3 regions of the Aeromonas sp. MTB genome follow, and region 3 is predicted to be linked to each of the others. Evidence: riboswitches for the same ligand, from Rfam matches in the RefSeq annotation. Region 3 holds a riboswitch; each other region holds the start of a gene.

Region 1 (4,575 bases), 1.5 Mb from region 3:
CACCTATCAAGCCGGGTTGACCGGGCGGGTGCGGGTGGATGAAGCCTTTGCTGCGGCGGGCATCGAGCCGCAGATCCTGCTGACGGCGCAGGACTCCGATGTCATCAAGACCTATGTCGAGCTGGAGATGGGGGTCGGCATACTGGCCGACATGGCGTTCGACGCCCAGCGCGATCAGGGGCTGGTGCAGCTCGATGGCAGCCATCTGTTTGCCCCCCACACCGCCTGGATCGGCCTCAAACAGGGGCAGTTCCAGCACAACTTTGCCTGGCAGTTTATCCAGCTCTGCAACCCCGAGCTGGCGCTGGCGGATATTCAGGCCCGCGCCATGGGCAGCGAGCCTGCCATCGACTTCCAGATTTGAATCGGAAGAGAAGAGCAAAAGGGGAGCCATTGGCTCCCCTTTTGCTATCCGGTGGCGAGTTACTTCACTTCATCCCACGCCATCTGCCAGTGGGAGCCGATGCCCGGCTCGTACTGGGTGGTAGTGGTGGTCCACTGCTGGCAGTAGCCGCTGTAGGGGAAGGGCTTGCACTGATAGACCTTGCCATTTTTCGGCTGCTGCACCTTGGTGCCGGCGGCATAGGATTTGAGCGAGTTCGGGAAGACGAAGTCGTATTCGCCGCTGCTCTGCTCCTTGAACATCAGATCCATGGTCTGCTGAATGGTCTCGCCGCCCGCTTTCGGGGTGGCCTTGATCACCAGCTGGTGGTGACCTGCCTTGAGCCCTTCCAGCGCCATGGTAAAGGTGTGGCTGCTGTCCTTGATGTCGGCACTGCTTTCACCCTTGGCGACGCCGCCGTGGTCATAGAGGGTGTTGGTGACGGCCAGATCGCCCTGTGCGGTGACGGTGAAATCGAGGGTGGCCTTGCCGTTGTCCAGCACATAGTCGCTGGCCAGACCGCTGACGCTGATGTTGTCCACTACCGGCGGCTGCAGCTGTTGCAGATCAATCTCGACTCGATCCAGTTTGCTGTCTCGATGCAGATAGACGGGGTTCATACCGTAGACCGGATTGAACTGGCCATCGGCTCCTTGCTGACCGGCGCGGATCAGGCTCTGCTCGGCGTTGATCTTGCTGGCGAGAGCATGGGCCCAGTTGTTCTTCTGGCCCTGCTCGGCAGTGGTGATGGTCAGCACGGTTTGCAGATCAGGGCGCTCGCCGTTGGCATCGAATACCCGGGTCATCGCCTTGTCACCCATCGCGAGGTCGATGGAGGGGTAGATGGTGCCTGCCTGGCTCCACTCCAGCGGCGGCTGGCTGCCATCTTTGAACTTGGCATCGATGATGTTGTAGAAGCTGTTGCTGGTATCGCCCACTTCCCACACGCCGAGGATCACCTGATAACCGGTGCGCTCCGGCAGGACACAGTTGTGGGTCACCTGCTTGGGCGGCTGCACCATATTGCCGTCGATGACGCAGAAGGGGGTCAGGTCAAACGAGGCGCGGGTGAGCGGCTGGTTGGGGTTCCAGTCCTGCTTGGTGAGGTAGTAGCGCCAGTTGCGGGTGACATGGTTGGCAGTGAAGGTCCAGCTGATGGCGAAGGGGCCGGGCTGTACTTCACGCTTGGTCCAGCGGTCGCTGGTCTGGATGTTCAGCTCGCTCCAGCGCGGGCTACCCGCCGAGGCGATTTGTCCATCCTGCGGGCCGGTTTGCGGGAAGCCTGAGGGGCCCTCCACGCTCTGGGGCTCCCACTGCACGCCGCCACACTGGCTGTTGCCACCGGTTTTGCACAGGTAGTTGCGACTCTCAGGCTGGCTGATGTAGCCATGAGCCAGGGCGCTGCCGCTGGCCAGCAGGGCCAGCATCGCCGCGATGTGATTGAGTTGGATTTTTGCTGCCATACATTCCTCTGTTCGATAGATGTGGGCAGTCAGTTGGCCAGGGAGTTCCCCGATGCACACTTGCGTGTGGCAACCCCGCTATCCTGGACAAAACGTCTGTAGACCGGAGGCTTTGCGTCCCGACCTTTCGGTCAGTTTGCCAAATGACTAGATGGTTATTGATGGGCCAAATGTTCGGCCATCAGCATTGTGCACTGCATTGATTAATTATTTGAAGTTAAATGTTTAAATGCACCGTTCAACGGCACATTGCTCATTCTAACTGACTGTTTTTAAATTGTTCTCTAATTTGTGAATGGCGTCGAATGCTGTTGAATATGCCGATAAGATGCATGCTGATTGCGTGTTGGCGGCGTAAAAAAACCTGCCAGCTTGGCTGGCAGGTCGGGTGACAAGGCGACACAGGTTGACGCCATCAATGACGGGCGCGCTGCTCGCCGGAGGGGAGAGATACGGGAGCCATCATTGGTGCAGTGGAGGACTCCTTGCCCAGTTTGAACACCGCAAGTCGCTCATCCAGGCTGCGGGAGAGACCGGCCAGCAGCTCGCTCTCCTGCGCCAGTTGCGAGGCGGACTGGGACATCTCCAGCGCCGAGTCGTTGATGCCGCTGACGTTGCGGTTCATATCCTCGGCCACCATGCTCTGCTGCTCGGCGGCGGTAGCGATCTGGGTCGCCATGTCGCTTACATGCTGGATGTGGTTGACGATCAGGGTGAGATCCTGCCCCGCCTGCTGGGATTGGTTGACGCTGCTCTCCGCCAGTTTGCGGCTGGTGTCCATGGCATTGGCGGCGGTGACGGCTCGTTGCTGCAGCTGGGCAATGGTGCTCTGGATCTCTTCGGTGGATTGGCGAGTGCGGCTGGCCAGCTGGCGCACCTCGTCGGCCACCACGGCAAAGCCCCGTCCCTGCTCGCCGGCACGGGCTGCTTCGATGGCAGCGTTGAGGGCCAGCAGGTTGGTCTGCTCCGAAATGGCGCTGATGACGGCGGTCACTTCGCTGATCTGCATCACCCCCTCTTTGAGCTGGTTGACCTGCTGGGTGGCCTGCTCCACCTCGGTGGCCAGCGCCTTGATACCGTGCACGCTTGCATGAACGTCACGGTTGCCGAGACCCGCTTCACCGGTCGCTTCCTGGGTATCCCGCGCGGTATTTTCGGCGTGCCCAGCCACATCGGAGATGGTGGCGCTCATCTCGTTCATGGCGGTAGCGAGCTGGGCCAGCTGATCCCGCTGGCTGGTGACCGCCTGATTGGTCTGCTCGGCGGAGGCGGCGATGCGCAGGGCGGCATCGGCCACGTTGCGAGCCCCCTGACTGGCCTCCAGCAGGGCGTGACGGATGGCATCGAGACTCTGGTTGGTGCAGCGGGCGACCACTCCCAGCTCATCCTTGCCCTGTACCGGGATGCTTACCACCAGATCCCCCTTGGCGACTCGTTGCATAGCGTGGTTGATCTGGCTGAGGGGGGAGACGATGGAGTGGGTGATGCGCCAGCCCAGCAACCCCATCAGCAGGATCACGATGGCGGTGGCGGTCCCCATCTTCATGTACTGGGCCCAGATGGTCTGCTGAATATCCTGCAGCAGCATGCCGGAACCGAGGATCCAGCCCCAGGGCTGATAGCCGGATACCATGGAGAGCTTGTCGGCGGTCTCACCCGATGGGCCGACCCACACATATTGCAGAGTGCCCTGTTTGCCCCCTTTGGCGATATCCACCATCTGATACCAGAACTGCCCGGAGGTGGCGGCACCTCCTTCACCCATCTTCTGGCCGACCAGTTCGGGACGGATGGGGTGAACCACCATGGTGCGGTTCTCGTCGATGACGAACAGGTAGTTGTTGCCATCAAAGCGGGTGTTGGTCAGCAGCTTGCGCGCCTCCTGCTGAGCCTGCTCTGCTGGCAGGGTGCTGGCCAGAAACTGGATCTGGCTCATGGCCTGCTCCAGTACCGCATTGAGCCGCGCCTCTCGCTCGCTCATCAGATTGCGCTGGAGCGCGTTGGCCGAGATAAGCAGCAGCGAGACAAAACCGACAAACGCCAGTGCGAGCAGCAAGATCAATTTGCGGCTCACGGTAATATCACCGAGCTTGAACATGACTAAACCCTCATTTCCCTGTTGATTTTATGTGGCTCTGTACCGCGTCAGCCAGTTTGTAAGAGTTAACAACTCATTTACTTTCAGTCTCTTGCCGAGCTTTCTCAAATGAGCGTTTTAACATCAGTATAGTCAGCAGACAGCAACCCCCACTTTTTGGTAGCGTGTTGATGCGCATCCCAGCGCAATTTTTGCCAAAGAGTGTGAATGGTTTGGCATTTCTTCAAAAAAAGGAGTGGGCCCCGCTGCGGGTGACCCCATAACAAGAGGGAATTTATGAGTTCCATTGCCAGGAATTACTTCAACCAGCTCAACGCCGACTACCTGCAGGTGCACAGGCGCAAGGAGGATCTCTTCTGGTCCACCTATATGGGCACCAGCGATGATCAGGCCGGTTTCACCGCGGCCGAGCAGGCCTACAAGGCCTTTTGTGCCAATCCGGCCCGTCTGCCCGAATTGCGGGAGATGTTGGTGCAGGCCGACGAGGATGACCTCAAGGGCGGTCTGCAAGGCTGGATCGCCTTCTTCGAGTGCAATGTGATTGAAGATCCCGCCGCTGCCGCCCTGATGGATGAGCTGGTAGCCGCCGAGGCGGAGCTGTTCGCCCGCCGCAAGGGGCTGAAACTGACCCT
Region 2 (4,575 bases), 1.0 Mb from region 3:
GTGCTCCTGATAGGTTTGTTTGAAATAGGCTTGTTCGCGCTCATCGGCCACGACATGGGCCGACAGCAGCAAACCGAGCAGGGTGGCAAGCTTGGTGGTTCTTGGCATGGTGATTTCCTTATCTTGGTTGTTGTTGGATGTTTTTTTGGTGGTTGGCAAGCATGTAAAAGAGAGGGGCTAACCCGTCCGGGTCAGTGCATCCTGCCCATCGGCAGCGTGGCCGACGGGCAGGATATGGGCGGGGGCCTGTCAGCCCCCGTTAGTGGTTGGGGCAAGGTCAGAGCTTGATCCAGGCATCGCTCCAGGCGCTGCCGGTACCCGGTGCATAGTGGCTGGTCGAGCCGCTACACCAGCCGCTGTAGGGCCAGGGTTTGCACTCGTAGTTGCCACCGGCATTGCTGACCCGATCACCAGCCTGATAGCTGGTGTTGGGGGCATAGGCCGGGTAGTCACCTTCGCCACCGCCGCTGTTCTCTTCGGTCAGCGCAACCGGGAAGCGCTGTACCACCGGCTGCTGGCCATCTGCCAGACCGGTGATCACCACGTCGTAGCTGCCATCGGTGACATTGCTGCCCAGCAGTACCAGGGTGCTGGTGCCGTTCACCTGGCTGCTGGTGGTACCGTGGCTGTGGCCGCTCTGCTCCAGAGTTGCGGTGATCTGTACCGGGTTGGCGGTGGTCAGGTTGAAGCGGATGCTGACCTGACCGTTGACTATGGTGTACTCGCTCGCCATGGCGCTGACGGTAAAGTCGCTGCTGCCTTCGGCGGGGGGCGTTGTGCCGCCGCAGTCGCTGTCGCCCTGTACGCGCCAGACGCCCCAGTCACCCGTGGTGCCCGGCTCTTCGTTCTGGGTCCACCAGCCTGCCAGCCAGTTCTTGCCGTTGTGGCTGACGATGTCGCCACCCACGTAGACCTTCTTGGCATCCCAGCTGTTTTCACAGACGGCGCCCTGCTCCCTGACGGTCACGTTGCGCTGCTGGGTTACCTGCTGACCGGCGCTGTCGCTCACCTGATAGGTAAGGGTGTAGCGGCCGACCTTGCTGCTATCGACGTTGCCGCTGACCTTGATTTGGGCGGTCAGGTCGCCATCTTCTTCATCATGGGCGCTGACGCCGGTCATCGGATCGAAAGCGGTACCCAGCTCCAGCGTGGTGTCGGTGACACCGCTGAACACCGGCTTCATGCTGTAGACCTCGATGGTACGTACCTGCTCGGTGACGTTGTTGTCGCGATCGCTCACCTTGTAGGTGAGGGGGTAGAGGCCGATGCGCTGGCTGTCTACCGAGCCTTCTACCTGGATCTGGCCAGTCAGGTCGCCATCTTCCTTGTCGTTGGCGCTGACACCGGCCAGCGGATCAAAGGCGGTACCCTGCTTGATGCGGGTATCGCTCAGGCCGCTGAACACCGGCTTGCCGTTGTCGACCGGCGGCGTGATCTCCTGATCGTGGATGAAGGGGCCGTAGCTCTTGATGAAGGATTCGTTGTAGGACTGACCGGCGGCGTTGCGGCCCATGTCCCAGTTGATGGACCAGGTCATCACGCCACGCAGCGGTTGCCCCTCGCTCTTCAGGCGGTTGAAGGCGTTGTAGAGCTTCTGCGGATCCTGCACATAGCCGGTGGCGGCGGCGTCAATGTTGGTCGGAATGCCGAACACCAGCTTGTCATGGGGGATCTTGTAGAAGCCGCGGGTTCCGTTGCTCAGCGAATCCGCCATGTAGTAGATGAACTCTTCTTTCAGGGCATCGTTGTTCTGGGCAATCCAGCCGATACCATCGATGTAGATACCGTCGCCACCCTGGTTGTAGAACTGAGGGTTGATCCAGTCGTAGTACCCTTCCAGATTGCGGATATAGGGGATGTAGGCGCCAGTCTGGGTCAGATAGGGGAACTCCGGCGCCATGGTGATGAGGAAGTTTTTCCCCTGGGCGCGGTAGTGATCCTTGACCAGACGCAGGGCCGCCGGGATCACGGTCTGGTTGTCGGCGGCGGTGATGGCGGCCTGTTCCAGGTCGATATCCAGCCCGTCGAAGCCATAGGTCTCCACCAGACGGATGATCTCGTCGGCAAAGGCCTGCTCCTGACCCTTGCGCAGCTCGATGTGTGCATCGGCACCGCCCAGCGCCAGCAGCACGGCACGGCCCTGACGGTTCAGCTCGGCGATCTGCTCTATAAACTGGCTTTCGCTCATGCCGATGGCCGGGTCGAGTTTGAAAGTGGGGATGGGATCGCTGCCATAGACCTTCATGAAGGAGACATCGACCACGTTGTATTGCGGGTTGACCTGATCGAGCTTGACGCAGGGGGCGATACCGCCCTTGTAGCCCGAGCCGTCACACCAGTTGTGCCAATAGCCGACCACTACGCCGGACTGGGGGTTGACCATCGCCTGACCGGCACTGGCGGCATATGCCATGGGGGCGCCCATGCCGAGCAGACAGCCCAGCAGGGATAACTTCAATTTGTTCATCTTGATATCTCCATACAGTACAAACGGAGCGTACAGCTATGGCCGAACGCTCCCGGGGGCAGCCCCGCTGTCATAGGTGTTTTCCCTTAGACCGGTGGCTTTGCGTCGCGCCCTTTCGGGTCACTTTGCCTTTTTCACCCGATTTCTGTGCAGCACAGAGAATCAAGTGACCTGAGTAACAGGCTGCTTATGATATGCACTTAAAAATAAATTAATCAACGTATGTGTATGATTTGTTTTGGTTATTAACTTGTTGATTGGTTATTTTCCAAGCATGGAAAGGGCCGGTGATAGGCCGCTGTAACCTACTCTTTTGTCGATTGGATTTGGTCTGCTCCCTTGTGGTTCGAGAGTTGAAAAAGCCGCAAAAAGAGCAAAAAAGTACCGATTATTCATGCTGTTGCCGTCCAGTATCTGGCAGAGAGGTGTTTGAGCTCACAAAGAGGGGAAAACAGTGCCGAGAGGTGGATTCCCGCTTGATTATTGCGTGGCTTGGCCACATGTTAGAAAGCCATACAGAGCTGCTAAAGCGGTCTGTTCAAGACCAAACAAGAGGTAACCGGGATGAATAACCCTTTGCTGACAATGGATTCGCTGCCCCCTTTCAGCCAGATCAAGCCGGAGCAGGTTCAGCCTGCCGTGATTCAGGCTATTGCTGACTGCAAGCAGAAGATCAGCGATGTGCTGGCCCAGCGTGATCCCCATACCTGGGATAGCCTGATTGCCCCGCTGGAAGAGGTAAATGACCGCCTGTCACGGATCTGGTCACCGGTCAGCCACCTCAACTCCGTACTCAACAGCGAAGCGCTGCGCGAGGCCCATGACGCCTGCCTGCCGCTGCTCTCCGAATTCCAGACCTATGTCGGTCAGCATGAAGGGCTCTATCAGGCCTATCTGGCCCTCTCCGAGAGCGATGATTTTCCGCTGCTGAGCGGTGCCCAGCGCAAGGAGATCCAGAATACCCTGCGTGACTTCCGCCTCTCCGGTATCGGTCTGCCTGCCGAGGCGCAGCAGCGTTACGGCGAAATTCAGGCCCGCCTCTCCGAGCTGGCCTCCCGTTTCAGCAACAACGTGCTGGATGCGACCCAAGGCTGGCACAAGCTGGTGGCCGATGAAGCCGAGCTGGCCGGTCTGCCCGACAGCGTGCGTGCCGCTGCCCGTCAGATGGCGGAACTTAAAGGCAAAGAGGGGTGGCTGTTCACGCTGGATATCCCTTCCTACCTGCCGGTGATGATGTACGCGGACAACCGCGAGCTGCGGGCCGAGATGTACGAAGCCTTCACCACTCGCGCCTCCGATCAGGGCCCCAATGCGGGCAAGTGGGACAACTCCGCCATCATGAGCGAGCTGCTCACCCTGCGCCGAGAATTGGCTCAGTTGCTGGGGTTCGCCAACTATGCCGAGCTCTCCCTGGCCACCAAGATGGCGGACAAGACCGAACAGGTGGTGAGCTTCCTCACCGATCTGGCGGCCAAATCCCTGCCGCAAGGCAAGGCCGAGCTGGAGGAGATCCGCGCCTTCGCCGCCGAACAACACGGTCAGAGCGAGCTGGCCGCCTGGGATCTCGCCTACTACGCCGAGAAGCTCAAACAGCACAAGTTCTCCATCTCCGACGAGCAGCTGCGCCCCTACTTCCCCGCCAGCAAGGTGGTGAAGGGGTTGTTCGAGGTGGTGAAGCGGGTGTTCGGCATGAAGGTGCGCGAGCGTCTCGGCATCGACACCTGGCATCCGGACGTGCGCTTCTACGACATCTTCGATGCCGACGACGAGCTGCGCGGCAGCTTCTATCTCGACCTCTACGCCCGCGAGCACAAGCAGGGCGGGGCCTGGATGGATGTTTGTCTGGGCCGTCGCTACCGTCAGGATGGCTCGCTGCAAAAACCGGTGGCCTACCTGACCTGTAACTTTAACGGCCCGGTGGATGGCAAACCGGCGCTGTTCACCCACAACGAAGTGGTCACCCTGTTCCACGAGTTTGGCCACGGCATCCACCACATGCTGACCCGCATCGATGTGGCCGGTGTCGCCGGTATCAACGGCGTGGCGTGGGATGCGGTGGAGCTGCCGAGCCAGTTCCTCGAGAACTGGTGCTGGGAGTCCGAGGCGCT
Region 3 (4,575 bases):
CGGCCCGCTTTGTCGGCTCAAGCCGGGTCAAACGCGCCTTTGGTCGTTTCGCCGGTGAGCGGGGCGGCACCCTGGCGCCCCAGATGCAGGCTTCGGCCGAGCTGATTGCCCACACCGAGCGGCTGCTGGCGGGGGTGTTTGGTACCTCATCGGCACGGCTGGTGCTCGCCTCGGCCCTGCAGGGGCGCAACATGCAGCTCGAGGAGATCGCCACCATAGTCGATGAGGCCTCCGACGTGTTTCGCTTCAACCGTGGCCTGCTGCAGGGGGCGATCGAGCATATCGGGCAGGGGATCTCGGTGGTGGACAGGGAGCTTCGTCTGGTGGCCTGGAACCGCCGCTACATCGAGCTGTTCCACTATCCGCCGGGGCTTATTCAGGCAGGGCGTCCTATTGAAGAGATCATCCGCTACAACGCCCAGCAGGGGCTCTGTGGCCCCGGTGATATCGAGGATCACGTGGCGCGGCGGGTCGCCTTTATGAAGCGGGGCAGCGCCCATATCTCGGCGCGGGAGCGCCCGGACGGGCGGGTGATCGAGATGCAGGGCAACCCCATGCCAGCCGGCGGTTTTGTCATGACCTTTACCGACATCACGCCGTTTCGCGATGCGGAGCGGGTGCTGCGCGAAGCGAACGAACATCTGGAAGCGCGTGTGGCCGAGCGCACCCGTGAGCTCTCCGATCTCAACCGTCAACTGCTGCTGGTGAACCAGCAGGTGGAGCGGGCCAATCAATCCAAGAGCCGTTTTCTGGCGGCGGTCAGCCATGATCTGACCCAGCCCCTCAATGCCGCCAAGCTGTTTACCTCCTCCCTGCTGGAGATGCTGCCCGATGCTGGTGAGCAGGCCCGCATCGCCCGCCATATCGACGATGCGCTGGGGGCGACCGAGGATCTCATCACCGATTTGCTCGATATCTCGCGGCTCGAAGCGGGCAAGTTCAAGGCCAAGAAGCTCGACTTTGCCCTGCGCGATCTGCTCGACAACCTCAAGGCGGAGTTTGGCGTACTGGCGCAGGCGGGGGGGATCCACTTCTCGGTGGTGGAGAGCAAGCACGCGGTGCACAGCGATGTGCGGCTGCTGCGCCGGGTGCTGCAGAACTTCCTGACCAATGCGTTTCGCTACAACCCGGGCGGCAGGGTGCTGCTTGGTTGCCGCCGGATGGGGGAGAAGATCCGCATTGAGGTATGGGACAACGGCCCCGGTATCCCGCAAGACAAGCAGGAGGCGATCTTCGACGAGTTCTCCCGCCTCGATCACTCCCGCACCGCCAAGGAGCAGGGGCTAGGTCTGGGGCTCGCCATCGCCCGCGGCATCTCGCAGGTGCTCGGTCATCAGCTCACATTGCAGAGCTGGCCGGGCAAGGGATCTGTCTTTGCGGTGACCCTCAATCTGGCGACCCGGCCGGTCACGGCCCATCAGCTGGCGGCGCCGGTGGTGCGTGACAGCCAGCTGGAAGGTGTAGCCGTGCTCTGTATCGACAACGAGCGGGACATTCTGACCGCCATGAGCACCCTGCTCGGCCGTTGGGGCTGCGAGGTGCGCTGCGCCGTCGATCTGGCCGAAGCCGAGGCGCTGGTAGCAGAGGGGTTTGTGCCGAGACTGGTGCTCTCCGACTACCACCTCGATGATGGCAAGACCGGGTTGGAGGCGCTCGCAGCCCTCCAGCGAGTGTGTGGCGACGAGCTGGGAGGCATCATCATCAGCGCTGATCGCAAGAGCGAGCTGCAGGTGCAGATCCGCGAGCGTGGGTATGGCTACATCAGCAAACCGGTCAAACCACTCAAACTGCGAGCCCTGATGAACAGCCTGCTGCTGCGCTAGCCGCATCCGGGGCAGCTAGCCGTGAACCGGCTCACAAAACCGTGCAATGATCCCGCAGGCCCTGGTCATGGATGAATGCCGAAAACAGAGATTTATTGGCGAAGATCTCTTCATCTTCCAGCGCAATCGCCGCCAGTTACAGTATTGGCTTGCCACTGTCGTTCAACGCCGACAGTGGCAGACCGGATTGGCTCACTCTATAGTCGGGATGCGATTTTTTGCATCGCAAATGAAGTAACCGAAGGGCAAACCGATCGCAAGGTCGGGACGCAAAGCTTCCGGTCCAGGGATGAGCCGTACTTGAGATAGCGGGGCCACCACAGGTTGTTGTGCACCTTTGCCAAGAGGCCGCACTGCCGTCTGCGTTACCTGTCAGGGCGTAGCCCTTTTCGTTGCCAACATAACGAAATAGGGAAATATAAAAAATGCTAAGTCCAAAGCCTACCATGCTGGCCCTTGCGGTCGGTCTGTGCTGCGCCTCGTCCGCTTATGCTGCGGCGCCCGGCAAGCCGACCATCGGATGGGGCCCCACCAAGTTTTCCATCGTTGAAGTCGATCAGGCGGCTACTGCCTACAACAATCTGGTCAAGGTAAAGGATGCCGCCGATGTGGAGGTGAACTGGAACCTCTGGAGCGGCGATCTGGGCCAGAGTGCCAAGGTGCTGCTCAATGGTCAGGAGGTGTGGTCCGGCCCCTCGACCGCAGCGGGCAGCGCCAAATTCAAGGTGAAGAAAGGGGGGCGCTACCAGATGCAGGTGGCGCTGTGCAACGCCGATGGCTGTACCCTCTCTGATGCCAAGGAGATCGTGGTCGCCGATACCGACGGCAGCCATCTGGCGCCACTCAAGGCGCCGCTGCAGGAGAACAACAAGCCCTACGCCAACAAGTCCGGCAAGGTGGTGGGGACTTACTATGTGGAGTGGGGAGTCTATGGCCGCAAGTTTACGGTGGACAAGATCCCGGCCCAGAACCTGACCCATATCCTCTATGGCTTCACCCCCATCTGCGGCGGGGATGGCCTCAACGACAGCCTCAAGGAGATCGAAGGGAGCTTCCAGGCGCTGCAACGGGCGTGCGCCGGCCGGGCGGACTTCAAGGTGGCGATGCACGATCCCTGGGCCGCCATCCAGATGCCGCAAGGCAACCTCACTGCTCATGACGAGCCCTACAAGGGCAACTTTGGCGCCCTGATGGCGCTCAAGCAGGCCTATCCGAACCTCAAGATCCTCCCCTCGGTCGGTGGCTGGACCCTCTCCGATCCCTTCTACTTCCTCGGTGACAAAACCAAGCGCGATGTGTTTGTCGGCTCGGTGAAAGAGTTCCTGCAGACCTGGAAGTTCTTCGACGGTGTGGATATCGACTGGGAGTACCCGGGCGGACAGGGTGCCAACCCGAAACTGGGCAGCCCGAGTGATGGTGCCACTTATGTGGCCCTGATGAAGGAGCTGCGGGCCATGCTCGACGAGCTGGAGGCCGAGACCGGTCGCCAGTATGAGCTCACTTCCGCCATTGGAGCGGGGGGCGACAAGATCCAGGATGTGGACTACAAAGCGGCCCAGCCCTACATGGACCACATCTTCATGATGACCTACGACTACAACGGTGCCTGGAGCAACACCGAGCTCGGTCACCAGACCAACCTTTATGCGGCGAGCTGGGACCCCGATACCAAGTACACCACCGACAAGGCAGTGAATCAGCTGCTGGCGCAGGGGGTTGAACCGGGCAAGCTGGTGGTTGGTGCCGCCATGTATGGCCGTGGCTGGACCGGGGTGAGCGGTTATCAGGGCAACAACCCCTTCACCGGCAAGGCGACCGGCAAGGTGAAAGGCACCTGGGAGGACGGGGTGGTGGATTACCGCGACATCGTCAACAACCGGATGGGGGCGGGCTGGGAGAAGGGCTACGACGAGGTGGCCGAGGCGCCCTATCTGTTCAAGGCGGCGACCGGCGATCTCATCACCTATGACAACGATCGCTCGGTCAAGGCCAAGGGGCAGTATGTGCTGGCCAACAAGCTCGGTGGCCTCTTCTCCTGGGAGATCGACGCCGACAACGGCGACATCCTCAATGCCATGCACGAGGGTCTGGGTCACGGCGAGGGAACCACTCCACCAGCCAACAAGCCGCCGCTGGCCAACGCGGGCAGTGACCTCAAGGTGACCGGCCCGACCGAGGTGACGCTGGATGGTTCGGCCTCCCACGATCCGGAAAACAGCGCGCTCAGCTACAGCTGGAAGCAGATCTCCGGCCCGCAGGCTGCCCTGCTCGATGCCACTCAGGCCAAGGCCCGTGTTGTACTCGATGCGGTGACTGCCGACATCAATCTGGTGTTCGAGCTGACGGTGACCGATGACCAGCTGTTGAGTGCCAAGGATCAGGTGGTGGTGACCAACAAGGCGCCGCAGGCCAATCTGGCGCCTGTGGTGAGTCTACCTGCCACGGCCTCTGTGGAGGCGGGCAAGCAGGTGACCATCAAGGCGACCGCCTCCGATCCGAACGGTGATCCGCTCACTTATCAGTGGAGCGTGCCGGCAGGCATCACCGCAACGGGCCAGAACAGCGCCACTCTGGTAGTCACCGGCCCGAGCGTCACCAGCGACACCGGCTATGACCTGAGCGTCACCGTCTCCGACGGCGGGCTGGATGCCAGTGCGGCAACCCGTCTGACGGTCAAACCGGCCAGCAGCGGCGGTGGTTGCACGGCGACCGATCCGGATGCGGCCAACTGGCCAGTCTGGAAAGCGGCAAG

What was found. Region 3 has a riboswitch for cyclic di-GMP ahead of WBR25_RS04455 (glycosyl hydrolase family 18 protein). Riboswitches for the same ligand answer to the same signal wherever they lie in the genome.
Region 1: linked by a shared signal. The riboswitch ahead of gbpA (N-acetylglucosamine-binding protein GbpA) and the one ahead of WBR25_RS04455 (glycosyl hydrolase family 18 protein) in region 3 are both predicted to bind cyclic di-GMP.
Region 2: linked by a shared signal. The riboswitch ahead of WBR25_RS20695 (immunoglobulin-like domain-containing protein) and the one ahead of WBR25_RS04455 (glycosyl hydrolase family 18 protein) in region 3 are both predicted to bind cyclic di-GMP.

Annotation. Positions count from the first base shown of each region.
Region 1 is NZ_CP147026.1:4,031,703-4,036,277, reverse strand. Features, by position in the region: gene cbl (HTH-type transcriptional regulator Cbl) at 1-364, shown strand, start outside; gene gbpA (N-acetylglucosamine-binding protein GbpA) at 424-1,845, opposite strand; cyclic di-GMP riboswitch class I at 1,911-1,996, opposite strand; gene WBR25_RS18420 (methyl-accepting chemotaxis protein) at 2,261-3,943, opposite strand; gene WBR25_RS18415 (M3 family metallopeptidase) at 4,220-4,575, shown strand, end outside.
Region 2 is NZ_CP147026.1:4,511,047-4,515,621, reverse strand. Features, by position in the region: gene WBR25_RS20700 (YncE family protein) at 1-108, opposite strand, end outside; gene WBR25_RS20695 (immunoglobulin-like domain-containing protein) at 278-2,467, opposite strand; cyclic di-GMP riboswitch class I at 2,522-2,607, opposite strand; gene prlC (oligopeptidase A) at 3,032-4,575, shown strand, end outside.
Region 3 is NZ_CP147026.1:944,392-948,966, forward strand. Features, by position in the region: gene WBR25_RS04450 (hybrid sensor histidine kinase/response regulator) at 1-1,823, shown strand, start outside; cyclic di-GMP riboswitch class I at 2,058-2,145, shown strand; gene WBR25_RS04455 (glycosyl hydrolase family 18 protein) at 2,249-4,575, shown strand, end outside.